One region of the Agrobacterium vaccinii genome, then DNA from elsewhere that is predicted to be linked to it. Evidence: predicted binding sites of a transcription regulator. Region 1 holds the regulator's gene; each other region holds the start of a gene.
The links. Region 1 encodes PhoB, which activates phosphate uptake and scavenging genes when phosphate is short. Its sites were predicted from a motif close to TGTCATNNANCTGTCAT; they were not measured.
Positions count from the first base shown of each region.

Region 2: a site for PhoB is predicted at 1,725-1,741, ahead of HRR99_RS10085 (BtaA family protein). Genes of this name have one in related genera too.
Region 3: a site for PhoB is predicted at 2,285-2,301, ahead of HRR99_RS07965 (LTA synthase family protein). Genes of this name have one in related genera too.
Region 4: a site for PhoB is predicted at 2,178-2,194, ahead of phnF (phosphonate metabolism transcriptional regulator PhnF). Genes of this name have one in related genera too.

Region 1 covers NZ_CP054150.1:267,456-271,652, reverse strand. Annotated here, with positions in the region: gene HRR99_RS01365 (DUF6481 family protein) at 364-753, opposite strand; gene HRR99_RS01360 (hypothetical protein) at 790-1,011, opposite strand; gene HRR99_RS01355 (cold-shock protein) at 1,260-1,469, opposite strand; gene phoB (phosphate regulon transcriptional regulator PhoB) at 1,983-2,666, opposite strand; gene phoU (phosphate signaling complex protein PhoU) at 2,778-3,494, opposite strand; gene pstB (phosphate ABC transporter ATP-binding protein PstB) at 3,580-4,197, opposite strand, start outside.
Region 2 covers NZ_CP054150.1:2,016,122-2,020,318, forward strand. Annotated here, with positions in the region: gene HRR99_RS10075 (LysE family translocator) at 1-337, shown strand, start outside; gene HRR99_RS10080 (transglycosylase SLT domain-containing protein) at 434-1,483, shown strand; gene HRR99_RS10085 (BtaA family protein) at 1,787-3,037, shown strand; gene HRR99_RS10090 (class I SAM-dependent methyltransferase) at 3,034-3,711, shown strand; gene HRR99_RS10095 (IS110 family RNA-guided transposase) at 3,941-4,197, shown strand, end outside.
Region 3 covers NZ_CP054150.1:1,578,458-1,582,654, reverse strand. Annotated here, with positions in the region: gene HRR99_RS07970 (DUF1003 domain-containing protein) at 1-183, opposite strand, end outside; gene HRR99_RS07965 (LTA synthase family protein) at 297-2,192, opposite strand; gene HRR99_RS07960 (NAD+ synthase) at 2,456-4,135, shown strand; gene HRR99_RS07955 (hypothetical protein) at 4,135-4,197, shown strand, end outside.
Region 4 covers NZ_CP054151.1:732,534-736,730, reverse strand. Annotated here, with positions in the region: gene HRR99_RS18460 (ABC transporter substrate-binding protein) at 1-93, opposite strand, end outside; gene HRR99_RS18455 (AraC family transcriptional regulator) at 192-1,073, opposite strand; gene phnF (phosphonate metabolism transcriptional regulator PhnF) at 1,443-2,168, opposite strand; gene phnG (phosphonate C-P lyase system protein PhnG) at 2,276-2,728, shown strand; gene phnH (phosphonate C-P lyase system protein PhnH) at 2,728-3,324, shown strand; gene HRR99_RS18435 (carbon-phosphorus lyase complex subunit) at 3,328-4,197, shown strand, end outside.

The sequences.
Region 1 (4,197 bases):
CGTTTTAGATCATACATTCGCTGGCCGATAGACCATCACGGTTGATGTCCGTCTTACGGTTTTAATGTCGGGAAGGCGCCGCCTCGCTCGTCGGCGACAGCGTCGCGAAAACTCAGCATTGTGATCGTCCGAGGGATGCTCGGACGTTGCAAACGGTGGGAACTGCGGGATTGGGGGCGAAAATTGCAACGGCTTTCGCAGCCGTGATCACTTTGATCAAGATCGAAGCGGCGCATCCCTGCTGGACGCGCAGCACTTCAAAGCATCGGTCTGAAAACCGAAATCGATTTTCAGACTGCACAATGTCGATGTAAACTCACAGCGCCCTTGGTACGTCCCGAAGGACCCGTGGCGCTATCAGTATCAGCCTTGGCGGGCCTTGCGGTTGGCGTAGCGAAGGTCACGCGCGGCCTTACGGGCTGCTTCGTCTTCGATCACGCGGGCAACGCGGCTTTTCTCGGCGAGCTTACGCTCTTCGGCTTCAGCATTGGCTGCGGCTTCGATTTCAGCTTCGCGTTGAAGCTTTTCAGCTTCGGCCTGCTTCTTCTCTTCCAGCTTCAGCTGCTCGCGCTCTGCACGGCGTGCCTCACGGGCTTCTGCTGCGGCAATACGTTCGGCCTGCTTGGCTTCGCGCAAAGGTTCGGCAGCTTCCTTGGCGGCACGATAGGCCTGAAGAAGGGCTGCCTTCGCGTCGGCAGCGGCGCTGCGACGGTCAGAAAGATCGTTGTTCTTCACGTTTTTAGTATTTTTCAAATCTCTACTCCAGTGAAAGTGTCAGCCTGATCGGGCTCAGGATTTCTTGACACGCTTTGAAGGGGTGGGTTTAGGCGTGGTGCTGTCCTGCAATTCCTTGGCAAGACGCGCTTCACGCAGCCGAAGCGTCTTTTCATCACGAGCTTGAGCGATCGAGTTGAGTTCGTCAACCGCATGGCCCTTGGCGAAAAACTGGGATTGCGCCGCACCGAAAGCGATCTCCGCCTGCTGGCGAGACTTGCTATACGTTTCTGTCATGGAATTCCCTTTCTGTCACATCGACCTAAACGGGATGTGAAGTGGTTGGCTCAGAGCGCCTCGCGTCCATTCAAGCATATCATTATCGCAAAACTGCTGCACATTTCGTGCGACACGCTTATGGACGCCTAAAGGGACTGGCCGACATGCGGCACAAAAAAAGGCCAGGCAACGTTGCCTGACCTCGGTTGGTCTCATACTTTCAACAGTGCCAGTACATCCGTGGTCAAAGGAAAGTAGATTCCGTATTAAGCAGCCTGAAGATTGCAGGCAGACATCTTGCCGGACTTGTTGTCCCGCTCAAGATCGTAGCTCAGCTTCTGGCCTTCTACGATTTCGCGCATGCCTGCACGCTCTACAGCAGAGATGTGCACGAATGCATCAGCGCCGCCGTTGTCTGGCTGAATGAAGCCGAAGCCCTTGGTGGAGTTAAACCATTTTACTGTGCCTGTGGTCATAATGAACCCTTTCAAAGCATAAGTTACAGATCACAGGACAGGTGCCCTGTGTGCGAATATAGCGATTTTTTTGAAAGGAAGTGTTAGTTCAAAGCGCGGTGCTAATCGCGCGGTAACCAAAGCTCAGCAAGCAAAAGATCGATGACGTATTGATAGAGGTTTATGGCGAGCTAGTCAAACTTAATTTTCAAAATTCCTGTTCTTGGCGTCAGCGACAGTCATTTGAAATTCGACTTGGAATCCTATTCACTGTTCATTCAAATCGACGATCAATATCTCCGATATAACTGATTTCGCTGAACAAATACCAGACCGCCCTCGCCTCTTGCACGCCGGACAATCACCCTCCATAAGCGTCATTCGGAGCCGTCAAAGAGGTAGAAAATATATGGCCGGGGATATGCATCAGGCTTTGGTTTGGCTTGGCTTTCTGCAATTTCATAGAGAACGCCGTCCATTTCGGCGCAGCTGATGACGCCTCAATTGGCGTCATCGCAGAGCGTATTGAAGCTCTCAGGCTTCCATGGAGTAGCCAGCGCCGCGTACGGTGCGGATGACATCCTGCATGTTGGAGAAGTTGAGCGCCTTGCGCAGACGGCCTACGTGGACGTCCACGGTGCGTTCATCCACGTAGATATCGTGGCCCCAGACACCGTCGAGAAGCTGTGAGCGCGAGAAGACTCGACCCGGCGATACCATTAGGAACTCCAGCAGGCGGAATTCGGTCGGCCCCAGACGCACTTCGCGCGTCTTGCGATGGACGCGATGGGTTTCGCGGTCCAGCTCGATATCGCCGCATTTCAACAGCGATGACAGAACTTCCGGGCGGGCGCGGCGCAACATGGCCTTGACTCGTGCCATCAGTTCCGGTGTCGAGAACGGCTTGACTACGTAATCGTCGGCGCCGGTTGCCAGGCCGCGTACGCGCTCGCTCTCTTCGCCACGGGCCGTCAGCATGATGATCGGCAGTCGCTCCGTTTCCGGGCGCATGCGCAGGCGGCGGCACAGCTCGATGCCGGAAACGCCTGGAAGCATCCAATCGAGGATCAGAAGATCCGGGGTTCGCTCCTGCAGACGGATTTCCGCCTCGTCGCCACGCGGAATGGTGTCCACGTCGTAACCTTCAGATTCCAGATTGTATCGAAGAAGAACGCTGAGGGCTTCCTCGTCTTCGACAACTGCGATTTTCGGCACCATAGCTCAGGACTCCGCCCATCTTGGGAGAACGCCATGCGCCCGCAAGGACGCATTGGCATGTGGGTTTACGCATCCGGCCCGACCGAACGGATCGGGCCGATGCGACGAGGCTTACTCGGTGATCGCACCGAGCGTGTTGGAACTGTCGTCCTTGGGACGCTCGCCTTCCGGCTGGCTGCCGGTTGCCATATAGTAGATGGTCTCGGCGATATTGGTGGCGTGGTCACCCACGCGCTCTATGTTCTTGGCGCAGAACAGAAGGTGCGTGCAGGTCGTGATGTTGCGCGGATCTTCCATCATGTAGGTCAAAAGTTCGCGGAACAGCGACGTGTACATGGCGTCGATTTCCTCGTCACGCTCACGGATGGCCTGCGCCTTTTCCGCGGAACGGGTGGAGTAGACGTCGAGCACTTCCTTGAGCTGCACCAGAGCCAGTTCGGAGAGATGCTCCAGACCGCGCGCCAACTTGCGCGGAACACCCGTACCGGCAACCGCGATGACACGTTTGGCGGTGTTCTTGCCCAGATCGCCCACGCGCTCCAGATCGGCTGCGATGCGCAGCGAACCGATGATCTCGCGAAGGTCCGCCGCCATGGGCTGACGCTTTGCAATGGTAACGATAGCCTTATCGCCAATCTCGCGCTCGGCGTGATCGAGGATCGTATCGTCCGAGATGACCTTCTGGGCTAGAGCCGCGTCGGAGTTGACCAGCGCGCGCACCGCATCGGCACACATCTGCTCTGCCAGACCGCCCATTTCGGCGATACGGCGGGTCAGGAACTTCAGCTCTTCATCGTAGGCGGACATGATATGCGAATGTGTCGGCATGTTCGAACTCTCCAGTTTCGATGCGCTTTTTCGCAAGCCCGGTAGGGCTCCAGCGTTTGGCGCGAATGATTAAACCTACGGCCAATCAGCCGAAGCGACCCATGATGTAGTCCTGCGTGCGCTGGTCATCCGGGTTGGTGAACATCTTGTCCGTATCGTTCTCTTCCACCAGGTGACCCAGATGGAACATGGCCGTGCGTTGCGAAACACGGGCAGCCTGCTGCATGGAGTGGGTGACGATGACGATGGTGTAATTGGCGCGCAGTTCGTGGATCAGCTCCTCGACCTTAGCAGTTGCGATCGGGTCCAGCGCCGAGCAGGGCTCGTCCATGAGAATGACTTCGGGCGAAACGGCAATGGCGCGGGCGATGCACAGACGCTGCTGCTGACCGCCGGACAGGCCGGTGCCGGATTCGTGCAGACGATCCTTGGCTTCGTTCCACAGACCGGCCTTCTGAAGGCTGGACTCGACGATCTGGTCCATATCCGCCTTGTTGCGGGCAAGACCATGGATGCGCGGGCCGTAGGCGATGTTTTCGTAGATCGTCTTGGGGAACGGGTTGGGCTTCTGGAACACCATGCCGACACGGGCACGCAGTTCAACCACGTCGATGGTCTGATCGTAGATGTCTTCTTCGTCGAGCGTGATCTTACCCGCAACGCGGCAGCCATCGATCGTGTCATTCATGCGGTTCAGTGTGCG
Region 2 (4,197 bases), 1.4 Mb from region 1:
TGCCGACAACGACAATCTGCGCGGCAAGACGTTCGGCACCATCTTCACTGATTGCTTCGTCCAGGCATCGCTGCGTCTGCGCTATTTCGGCTTCTTCGTAGCCTTCCTCGTGCAATTCGTTAACGGCACCCGCGATGTGGTGGAAATGGTGACACAAATGCAGGCCGTCGTCCTGCTCATGGCCTTCGTCTGCATCCTCGCCCAGGCCTGCTTTGCTCGCTTCACCATCCGCTCCGTGCGGCGCATGTCGGTCGCCAAAAAGCTGAAAAATCCCCGCCGTACGCACTTCATCGCAGGCCGTGCCGTCACCGCCGGATACCGCCGTATCGCTGCCTGAAAATTCACTGTCACGTCCCGGCTTGCCGGAATCCTTACGATAGGTTAATGATCGCCGGATAGGGACTGCCTGCTTCGTTTGAAACGGGGGTATCAAGTGACAGGCGCACTCAAAGGCGGCAGCATGAAAATTTCAGGCAATTTTCGTCGAAAATCGGCGCTACTTCTGTCGTCCACGGTGGGCATCGCGCTGACACTGGCAGGATGCACCAGCGTCGAAGTGGCATCCAAGAGCGATGCGCTACAGCCGAAAATCGCCTCAGCGCCCCAGACACCCGCAAGCGTAACGACCGACGCCCAGGCCGCCTCAGCAGGCACGACCGCCCCCGTCGAAGTTGCGTCCAACACAGCAACTGAAACACTGCCCACCACCGCCGCCGTCAAGGGTGGCCGCGTGGCGCTTCCGCCAGCAGCGGAAATCGCAGCAGCCGCCGCCATAGACGCACAAATTCAGCCACAGGCCCAGACGACGGTTGAGGCCCAGCAGGTCGCACTCACAGCGCCAGCTGCACCTACACCTGCAACGACTGCGGTCATGCATCAGGCCAACACTGCCGCCCTGCCCCAGGTCGTTGCCATGAAGGGCAGCTTCCCACCGGCCCCTGGCGCGCCGGGAACACCTTCGGCTGCTGCCGTTCCACTGACAGAAGAGATGATGAAGCAGCAGAGCGTCATCCCGGTTCCGAAGCCGCAGGGCGCTATGCTCGCCTATGCCTCGGCCCCGCAAAATGCAGCGCTCGCCGCCATCAGCACCCGTGAAGGCCTGACCACCGCACCGGACGCCCCCACGATGATGGGTCGCCAGAAGCTCAGCGGCCTCATCAGCAAATACGCCACCATGTATGACGTGCCGGAAGATCTCGTGCACCGCGTGGTCATGCGCGAAAGCCGCTACAATCCCCGCGCCGTCAACGGCGGCCACTTCGGCCTCATGCAAATCAAACACGCCACAGCCCGCTCCATGGGCTTCGACGGCCCCGCCTCCGGCCTTTTCGACGCAGAAACCAACCTCAAATATGCCGTGAAATACCTGCGCGGCGCATGGATGGTTGCCGATAATGACCGCGACAATGCCGTCAGGCTCTACGCCCGCGGCTATTATTACGACGCCAAGCGCAAGGGCATGCTGCACGTGTTACGGAAGTAACGGCGGCTCGATCTTTTCCAATCATTGAATGTCGGCACATGGGGCTCCCCCCCTCTGCCCTGCCGGGCATCTCCCCCTCAGGTGGGGAGATCGAATCGTAGCAAGCTCTCGCCCATCTTGAACGTTGCGGATGGGATTAGGTGCGCGCGCCCAGCCGATCTCCCCACCTGAGGGGGAGATGGCCGGCAGGCCAGAGGGGGGTAAGCCAAGCCCGCCAACGTTTAATGCAGCATCCACACCCCGTCATCAAACTGTTGCGTCTCATCGCTAAACGCCTCTCAACCGAATGAGAGGTCGAATCCCATGACGAGTGTCGCGCCGAAGACCGGTTTCAGCAAAAACGTAAAACTCAAAGCCGCCCTCCTCCAGCACAAGGCCCTGTCCACCAGCGGCCTGTCGGAGCGCCTGTTCGGCGTGCTGTTTTCCGGTCTTGTCTATCCGCAAATCTGGGAGGACCCGGATGTCGACATGCAGGCCATGGAACTGCGCGAAGGCCACAGCATCGTTACCATCGGGTCAGGCGGCTGCAACGTGCTGGCCTATCTGTCGCGCCATCCCGCACGCATCGATGTCGTCGATCTCAATCCGCACCACATCGCGCTGAACAAGCTCAAACTCGCCGCCTTCCGCCATCTGCCTGCACATGGTGACGTTGTACGCCAGTTTGGCGTGGCGAATGTGCGCTCCAACAGCGATGGCTATGATCGCTTCATCGCCCCGCATCTGGATGCCCAGACCCGCGCCTATTGGTCCAGACGCACCCTGACGGGCCGTCGTCGCATCTCCGTATTCGACCGCAATATCTACCGCACCGGCCTGCTTGGCCGCTTCATCGGCGCGGGCCACGTTCTGGCGCGCCTGCACGGCGTCAAGCTTCAGGACATGGCGAATGCTCGCTCCATCGACGAGCAGCGGCAGTTCTTCGACAGCAAGGTCGCACCTCTCTTCGACAAGCCGATGATTCGCTGGCTGACGAAGCGTAAAAGCTCGCTGTTCGGCCTGGGCATTCCACCGCGCCAGTATGATGAGCTTGCAAGCCTTTCCGACGGCAACACGATTGCGCCGGTGCTGCGCCAGCGCCTCGAAAAACTGGCGTGCGACTTCCCGCTGAAGGATAACTACTTCGCCTGGCAGGCCTTCGCGCGCCGCTATCCTCAGTCACAGGAGGGCGCCCTGCCGGATTATCTGCGTCAGGATTACTATGCGGCAATTCGCGAAAACGCGGCCCGTGTGCATGTCCACCACGCGACCTTCACCGAACTGCTGGCCACAAAGCCTGCCTCATCGGTTGATCGCTACGTGCTGCTCGATGCGCAGGACTGGATGACCGATACGCAGATCAACGAGCTGTGGTCGCAGATCAGCCGCACGGCGGCACCTGACGCCCGCGTCATTTTCCGTACTGCGGCGGAAAAAAGCGTCATCGAGGGACGCCTCTCGCCGGATGTCGCCGCGCAGTGGACCTATCTCGCGGAGCGTTCGCAGGAGCTGAACGCGCGGGACCGTTCCGCCATTTACGGCGGCTTCCACATTTACCAGAGGGCCCAGGCATGAAGAGCATCGGCGATAATATCAGCCTCGGCGATGTCAAACACGCCAACCTGATGGACCGCATGTACCGCCACCAGCGGCACATCTACGATATAACCCGCAAATACTACCTTCTGGGCCGCGATACCACCATCGACAGGCTGGACGTTCCCCAGGGCGGCAGTCTGCTGGAAATCGGCTGCGGCACGGGCCGCAACCTCCTGCGCGCCTCCCGGCTATTTCCCACTGCAAAGCTCTACGGCCTCGATATTTCCGCCGAGATGCTGACGACCGCCAGCGAGAATTTCGGCGGCCATCGCGAACGCCCCATCCTGCGCGTTTCCGACGCCACCACCTTCAAGCCCAGCGAATTCAGCCGCACCAACGGCTTTGACCGTGTGATGATTTCCTACGCCGTGTCGATGATACCGGATTGGGAAAAGGCAATCGAACGCGCCGTGCTGGCACTTGCCCCCGGCGGTTCGCTGCACATCGTGGATTTTGGCCAGCAGGAAGACCTGCCCCGCTGGTTCCGCAGCCTGCTTCAGGCCTGGCTCACGAAATTTCACGTCACGCCACGCAACAACATGCGCTACGTGCTGGAAGCCATCGCAGGCACCCACAATGCCACACTGGAGTTCCAGCCAATCATGCGTGGTTACGCATGGCGCGCTGTGCTGACGCTGCAGAAGGGTTGAAGTCGAAACATAGCCCACGGCAGTGGGTGTGGCTCACCCCCCTTGTAACTTCCCTTCACCGTCATTTGGGTGTGTACTGTCCAGTGCGGTGGCGGATGTGAGACCGAAGCCCCTTAGGGACACCAAGCCCGTGGCAGAGCCCGGTCGTGCATCCGCCGTTCCATCGAACCCGAACAGTCGCCAGGGCCGCTTGCGCGAGCAAAGCCCGCTTAGGCAAGGATGGGATAAGATGGATATTATCGTTGGTATAGATGTCTCCAAGGATCGCCTCGACGTTGCGGTTTCACCCTCAGGTACAAGCTTTTTCGTCGGAAACGACCATGACGGCATCGAAGAGCTGGTGCTTCGCCTCAAGGCGGAAAAGGTTGATCTCGTGGCCGTGGAGGCGACGGGCGGCTTCGAAACGCTGGCGGTGGCAAAGCTTGCGGCGTGCGACATCTGCGTGATCGTCGTCAACCCGGCGCAGGTCCGGGCCTATGCCAACGC
Region 3 (4,197 bases), 1.3 Mb from region 1:
AACGCGGGCTATGCCATCTGCGAGCCGCTCCCCGAAGGTGGAGTTCTTCGAAAATGCCGCGTTGGTATCTGTCGAAATGAGTTGCCGCTGATGGGCGATGTCGAGAATGTGCCGTTCCACATCTCCGATCTCTTTGGACGATCGTTTGAAATGAGAGGCGATATAATCGGGGATAGCAGGCATTCTTCGATCTCCAGCCAATGCTCAAAACCGCCCGGGACGACGGTCCGATAGTCTTGACGAGTAACCGGGGCCAATACCGAATTCAAATGAATTCGGTATCGGCATCACCGCCGTCAGCTGGATGGCTGAGCCGGATTGATCCACGCAAAACCGGGGAAGAACCGATCCTTGCTAAATTGTTTTCCGAACATCATATCGAATTGCAGCTGCCGATATTCGTTGATGGCGGAAGGGACCGCGCCTGTGCCCGTTGACCAGTCCGGCACGGCAGAGCCGTCTTTTTCCACCAGCATATGCCGGTCTATGACAGAGTAGGATGCCTGCACCTTGCCAAGAACGCCGGTGTAGAATGGGTCGGCGAAACCCGCAGTTTTCAGGACGTGGTAGGGCAGCAACGCAGGGCTGATCGTGCCGATCCTGTTATGCAATCCGGTTTTGGAGGACCAGACCACAAGCGGTGTTTCATGTTCTTTTCTCATGGTGTCGAGCGGCGCCCGGCGTGTCGCGACCATGCCTGGCATGTGGCCGCTTTCGACATAGACCTGCCCCAGCGGCGGCAGATGGTCTCCGAAGAGAACGATGACGGTCTCGCGCTCACGGTTCTTGGCCCAATCAATCAGCCGCGCAAAATTGTCGTCAGCTTCTGAAACGCCCTGCGCGTAAGTCGACAGCGCTTCTGCGGCACCATCCGAGAGCGGTCCACCCACGGACACGGTGTTTTGCCCGTATCGGTTGGGCTCGTAGGGGCCATGGCCCTGCAAGGTGACGGTGAAGAGGAACAGCGGCTTTTCCGCTGCATCCACCGTCTGCATGATTTCGGATGTCAGCGCCTCGTCGGAGGCAAACATGCCACGCTTTTCCATCGCCGGAAGTGTTTCTTCTGAGCGGAATTCCTCAAAACCAAAGGACTTGTAGACCTCGCGGCGGTTCCAGAACCAGTCCTGAAACGGATGCATGGCCATGGCGGAATAGCCTTCGGCACGGAAGAACGTTGCCAGCGAGGGAACGGGCTGGCGCACATATTGCTGATAGGGAATGCTGCCATAGGGCAGGAACGCGTTTGAAAAGCCGGTCAGTGCTTCGAACTCGACATTGGCAGTCATGCCGCCAAATTCGGGAGAGAAGATGTGGCCTGATTGCCGGCTGCGAATGTTTGGCATCGGATCGCGGGACAGCGAGACGTTGGGGAGCCGCGTCGGGTCCCAGAGCGACTCGCTCATGATCATGATGACATCCGGCCACTGACTGTGGTTGACGGCAAAAGCCGAACCATCTGAGGCGATGTCTGCAATTGTGTTTTCGCCATAGCCTGCCGGGGCTGAAACATTGGCCATGGGAATGTTGAACGCGAAGGCCATCAGAAAGCCGTTGTGCCGATAATTTTCCTTCTGGTCCCACATCATGGGAATAATGTTCAAACGGTCGCGGACCCAGGAGTTGTCAGAATATTCCATCAGCGACGCAAGGCCGGTCAGCAGCGGGACTGCGAGCGCCAAGCGAACCAGTCGTGCTCTCGCCGAAAGCGCCGGTGTGTGTTGGCGCACGAACCGCCATAGATGGATGGCACCTGCACCTGCCACGATCAAGCCGACCGCGAGCGCTACTGCCGTCAGCGGCTGGGCCTTCAGCATGGCAGGCATCAACTGCAAGATTTGACGCCCGAACAGCAGGTCGGATGGATAGAGTGGGTCGGAAAGAAAAAGCTGTTTCTGATGCGAGACGAAGGCCGTAACGAGCAGCACCGGGCCAGCGATGAGCAGCGACTGATATTGCCTGCCGAAAACGGCATCCAACGCCAACAGCGACAGGAGAATCGCGACCACGGTGGTGATGCCAGGCCGCACGGGCGAGGTGAGGAACGTGCCGACATCGTGTAGCGATCCGCGCGCGATCCACTCTACGCAGACGATCAGCAACAATGAGGCTAACGTCAGATTGACCAGCGGCTGAAGGTCGCCCGCGATGCTGGTTGGGTTGCGTGCCAACGGGTGCGAAAGGACGAGTTTCATCCTTTCGGCGACCGTTGTTTTGGGCGCCAAATTCCTCAATATTCTAACTCCGGTAGTCTGTGACGCACACGGTGAATCGGGCGTCATGAAGGTGTCATGTAACTGTCACATAAGCGGACTGAATGCGACATGAACTCTGCAAAATCCACAATCGTCCAGCATAACCTTTGCGTGAAATGCATCATGATGATGCTATGGTCGTTTTTTCGGTGACTTTAATTGCCTGCGTTGCACAGCGGGCATGACCACGGTAGACAAGTGTTATGAGCCAAATACACACCAATCCCAATGTTTTGCGAATTGCCGTCGGGCAGTTCAATCCCACAGTCGGCGATGTCTCTGGCAACCTTGCCAAGGCCCGCGAAGCCCGTGCGGACGCCGCATCGCAAGGTGCGGATCTGCTGCTCTTGTCGGAGCTTTTCATCTCCGGCTACCCACCGGAAGACTTGGTCCTAAAGCCATCCTTCCTGAAGTCTTGCCTGAAGGCGGTGGAAGAACTGGCTGCAGAAACGGCGGATGGCGGGCCGGGCGTGATCATCGGTTTCCCGCGTCAAGGTGAGACGGGGCGGCACAATTCCGTGGCGCTGCTGGATGGCGGCAAAATACTGGCACTGCGCGACAAGGTCGATCTGCCCAACTATGGCGAGTTCGACGAGAAACGTGTTTTCTCCGAAGGCTCCATTTCCGGTCCCTTCAATTTCCGGGGCGTTCGCATCGGCATTCCGATCTGCGAGGAAATCTGGAACGATCTCGGCGTTTGCGAAACGCTGGCCGAAAGCGGTGCGGAAATTCTGCTAGTGCCGAACGGCTCGCCATATTATCGCGGCAAAGTGGACGTGCGCCATCAGGTGGCCTTGCGACAAGTCATCGAAAGTGGCCTGCCGCTCGTCTTCGTCAACCAGGTCGGCGGTCAGGACGAACTGGTGTTCGATGGCGCAAGCTTTGCCTTCAATGCGGACAAGACGCTAGCCTTCCAGATGAGCCAGTTCGAATCGACGCTTTCGGTCACGGACTGGAAGCGGACCGAAAAAGGCTGGCATTGCAGCGAAGGACCGTTCTCGCAGATACCGGAAGGCGAGGAGGCTGATTACCGCGCCTGCATGCTGGGCTTCCGTGATTATGTGAACAAAAACGGCTTCAAAAGCGTCGTGCTGGGCCTCTCCGGCGGTATCGATTCGGCCATATGTGCGGCGATCGCGGTGGATGCGCTGGGTGAGGAGAGGGTGCGCTGCATCATGCTGCCCTATCGCTATACATCAGAGGATTCGTTCAAGGATGCGGCGGATTGCGCAAAGGCACTTGGATGCCGCTATGATATCGTGCCGATTGCCGATCCGGTCGATGGCTTCCTGTCTTCGCTGGCAGAACTGTTCGAAGGCACAGAAGAGGGTATTACCGAAGAGAACCTTCAGAGCCGCGCGCGCGGCACCATTCTTATGGCTGTCTCCAACAAGTTCGGCTCCATGGTCGTGACGACGGGCAACAAGTCCGAGATGTCGGTGGGTTACGCCACGCTGTACGGCGACATGAATGGCGGCTTTAACCCCATCAAGGACCTCTACAAGATGCAGGTCTACGCCATCTCCGCCTGGAGGAACAATCACGTGCCACCAACGGCGCTTGGCCCTTCCGGCGAGGTCATTCCCGCCAACATCATCTCCAAGGCGCCATCGGCTGAGCTACGTCCCAACCAGACCGATCAAGATTCGCTACCGCCCTATCCGGTGTTGGACGATATTCTGGAATGCCTGGTGGAGCAGGAAATGTCGGTGGAAGATATCGTCGCGCGTGGCCACGACATCGCAACCGTTCATCGCATCGAGCATCTGCTCTATCTGGCCGAATACAAACGCCGCCAATCCGCACCGGGCGTGAAGATCACCAAGAAGAATTTTGGTCGTGACCGGCGCTACCCGATCACCAACCGATTCAGGGATCGATGATGGAGAGTAATCGCTCGATAGACATTGAGTTTACGGACGAGGAGCGACGCTATATCGAGCTC
Region 4 (4,197 bases), on a different replicon from region 1:
AAAGGTCATGCCGATCTTGAGCTTTTCCTGCGCAAGTGCTGGCGTGACGAACAGAGCGAGTGCGGCGGTGGCCGAAAGAAGCATCTTTTTCATCTAGGTTCCTCCCTTATGGATGAATGCAGGCAATACCTGCTCGTTTCCGGACAGCATCTCGCCGCCCGAATGGGGTTGATTTCGTCTGGTAGGCTCGATCAGTCCGCCATCATGAACGCTTTCTGCGCCGTGAATTTCGAGCGGAACTGGGATGGGGACATTCCCTTTAGTTTGAGGAAATGCCGGTTGAAATTGGATAGGTTGGAAAAGCCGACGTCGTAGCAGATCTCTGCGACATTGACCTCCAGATCGGCCAGCAGCATCTTGCAGGCCAGATCGATGCGCAGCTGGTTGCGGTAACGAACAAGCGTCGTGCCGGTGTGTCTTTTGAAGGCACGCGAAAATGCGCTCGGGCTCTGGCCCACCATTGCCGCCAGTTCACCCTCTTCGACCTGATCCGTCAGGTTTTCACGCAGATGCGACAAAGCGCGATTGATGCCGCTATCTTCGGTGCCGGTCAGGTCGAGCTGGAAGCTGAGGCTGGCAAGCACCTCGTAATCGGCATCCACGAGAAGGGCGAGAATGTCCCAGAACAGTGCCAGTCTCTTTAGACCCTGCGCTTCGAGTAGTTTTTCGATGAGCGGTCTTACTGCCATGCTTGTCGCATCATCAAAGAGCAGCCCACGACGGCTGCGGTCCAGCAGGGGACGCACGGCATCCATTTCCGGCATGGACGCGCTGGCATCCTCAATGAAGGCTTCGGGAAATTGGATGACGAGCGAGCGGGCCGGGACGATCTCACCGACCTCGATATCGCTGATCCAGTTCTGCGGGAGGTTCGGTCCCGTCATAATCAGCTGACCGGGGCTGAAGGTGCCGACGAAGTCGCCAAGGTAAAATGTGCCAGAGGTCGCAACGACGAGATGAATTTCATATTCGGGGTGATAATGCCAGCGGACCGTACGGAACGGGTAGCCATGCGTCCACGCTGCGAACGATTCGCCCTTGCGGATATGGACCAGTTCCAGATCGGGTTGCATGAATATCCTCTCCCTAACGCGACAGCCCGTTAAGGTTGGCAATTGGCTCCTCCCAACTACCTTCGCGTCGGAGGAAGCATCGGGACTTCAGCAGTTGCATTCCACATCACGGCGGAGAAATTGCTGATACTTTTTTGACCATACCACTGATGGAAAGGTGTCAGTGCCACTTTGTTTCATCAATATGCTGACGCTGGAGGCACAAGATTTATCCTGCAATGCAGCAAAATCGGACAATTTCTGCTGCATTGCATGGAGGTTGGCTGTGGCTGACACAAAAGTGCTGAGCCATATCAGGCGTTCAGTATTATACTTTTCCGGCGCTCAGGTGCGGTTTTGGTATCGGTCACATTGTGTTGATTGCGATCGTCAAGGAGTATTAGAAAACACCAGCTCCATGCGATCTGCGAGAAAACGGGTCACGATGCTCTGGATTGGATTGAGTTCCACATCGGTGTCGATTGCCTTGCTGACCAGAACGATGCTGTCAGGCGCGCAATTCAGCAGTTCCGTATCGCGAGACGACACCCGTTCCGCCGTCAACCGCGTCTCCTTGCGGCGATAATCTTCCAAGCCTTCGCGTTGCAATGCCTTGGTGATGGACCCGGTGTCGGCATAGGCCGTGATGATGCCGGGAAAGCGGGTGGCGGAAAACAGCGAGACGGAGCGTGAGACGGGGACGCCATCCGCCACCGCCAGATGTTCCAGCCGGTGCAGGGGCGAGCCGGTTGCGCAGGACAGGAGCTTAGCCTGCGACGTGTCGGCGGCCACGATTTCCGCATGAATAAGACGGCCAGATGGTTCGAGAGACTGGCGGGCAATGTTTTCGGAAAACCTTGCCCGCGCGCCGATGGGGTACACAATCCGTGTCTGAACCGCATTGACGAAAGTGCCGCGACCACGCTCCGCGCGCAGCAAACCATCAGCGGAGAGCACTGAGATCGCGCGTCTTACCGTGTGTCTGTTGACTCCGAATTCCACTGCCAACTCGGTTTCTGGGGGCAAGCGATCAGTGATCGTGCCCTCCGCGATAGCGCTTCGGATACCATCTGCCACTCGCCGCCACAGGGAAATCCCGTCCTCATGTGCATTCATTTTTTGCCCTGTCGTCCCATTGTCATTCTAGCGTCACTTATTTCGGTGTATAAGTCAGATAAGAATGGTTGTCTATACAATTAGACAAATAACGAAGCGAAGACGATATGACGACTTACACATTCGACAGGAAGCAGGCGCTGGACATTCTGAGTGGCGCTCCAGCAGAGTTTCTGACGCAGCATTACACCACGATCAGTCAGAGCGCGGCCCCCGCCACACCCGTTCGCGGCCCAGAGATCGGCACCGTCATGGTGCGGGGCAGGGTGGGTGGTGGCGGTGGCGCCTTCAATCTCGGCGAAGCCAGCGTTACCCGCGCCACGGTGAAACTGGACACGGGCGAGGTTGGGCACTCCGTCGTTCTGGGGCGCGACAAGCAAAAGGCCAGCATGGTCGCGCATCTCGATGCCCTGCGCCAACAGCCCGACTGGGCCGCCCGGATCGATGCCGACATCGTCGGTCCCGCACTCGTCCTGAAGGAGGCTGAAAGGCGCCGTCTTGCCGAGGAAACGGAAGCGACGAAGGTCGACTTCTTTACCGTTGCGAGAGGAGAAGATTGATGAGCGCAGTCAATTTCGACGGTGGCTTTGCCGATCCGGTCTTTGCATCGCAGGATGTTTTCCATTCCATTATGCACGCTTTCTCGACGCCCGGCACCGTGGCGGATCTGGGTCGGCGGGCATGCGGCCCGGCTCCGCTGTGCGCCGCCGCCTCTTCCATCCTTCTGACGCTGTGCGATTACGACACGCCGGTGTGGTTCGAAGCTGCCGAAGGCATGCGACCGGCTGCGACATGGCTGACCTTTCACAGCGGCGCGCCGATCTGCGAAAAGCCGGAGACGGCCACTTTCCTCGTGCTTTCCGAAACGACCGAGACCTCGCAATGGCAAGCCTTCGCACGTGGCACATCGGAATATCCCGATCGTTCTGCCACGCTCATCCTGTCGGTTGCATCACTCACCGGTGGTGCGCCGCTTGAGCTGACCGGACCGGGTATCGAGACAACCTGCACTGTGTGCCCCACAGGTCTGCCGGACGGATTTGCCGCTGCAATGCAGGCCAATACCGCGACCTATCCGCTCGGCTTCGATGTCATTCTCGTCTGTGCCAGCGAGGCGATTGCCTTGCCGCGCACGACCCGTATCAGGGAGATGTAAGCCATGTATGTTGCGGTAAAAGGTGGCGAAGCGGCTATCGACAAGGCACACAAGCTGTTGGCAGACCGGCGGCGTGGAGATCGCGATGTTCCTGCGCTGACACTGGACCAGATTGCCGGTCAATTGTCGCTCGCTGTCGACAGGGTCATGGCGGAAGGGTCGCTTTACGATCCGCAACTGGCGGCGATGTGCGTGCGCCAGTCTCGCGGCGACCTCATCGAAGCGATATTCCTGCTGCGCGCCTACAGAACGACATTGCCGCGTTTTGGATGTTCGAGACCGGTTGCCACCGACGTGATGCAGGTGGAACGGCGTGTTTCGGCCACCTATAAGGATATTCCCGGCGGCCAGTTGCTGGGTCCGACATTCGATTATACCCACAGGCTAATCGACCCCGACATGGCCGGTGATGTGCCCGTGGAGCAACCCGTCCGACGCCCGATCAATGGCGGAAGTGTCTTCCCGAGAGTGACCGACATTCTGGATGACGAGGGCCTGATCGAGCCTGACCGTCCCTCGGACAAGGAACCCGGAGATCTGACGCGAGACCCGACGGCGTTTCCTGTCGAGCGGGATCGCAGATTGCAAGCGCTGGCGCGTGGCGACGAGGGATTTCTACTGTCGCTGGCCTATTCCACCCAGCGTGGTTATGGCCGAACCCATCCCTTCGTCGGCGAAGTCCGCATCGGCATGGTGGAACTGGAAATCGATATCCCGGAGCTTGGCTTTGCCGTCTCGGTCGGCTCCATCAGGGTTACCGAATGCCAGATGGTGTCGCAGTTCAAGGGTCAGGGCGAGGACGGTCCACGGTTTACGCGCGGCTACGGGCTGGTGTTCGGTCAGTCCGAACGAAAGGCGATGGCGATGAGCCTT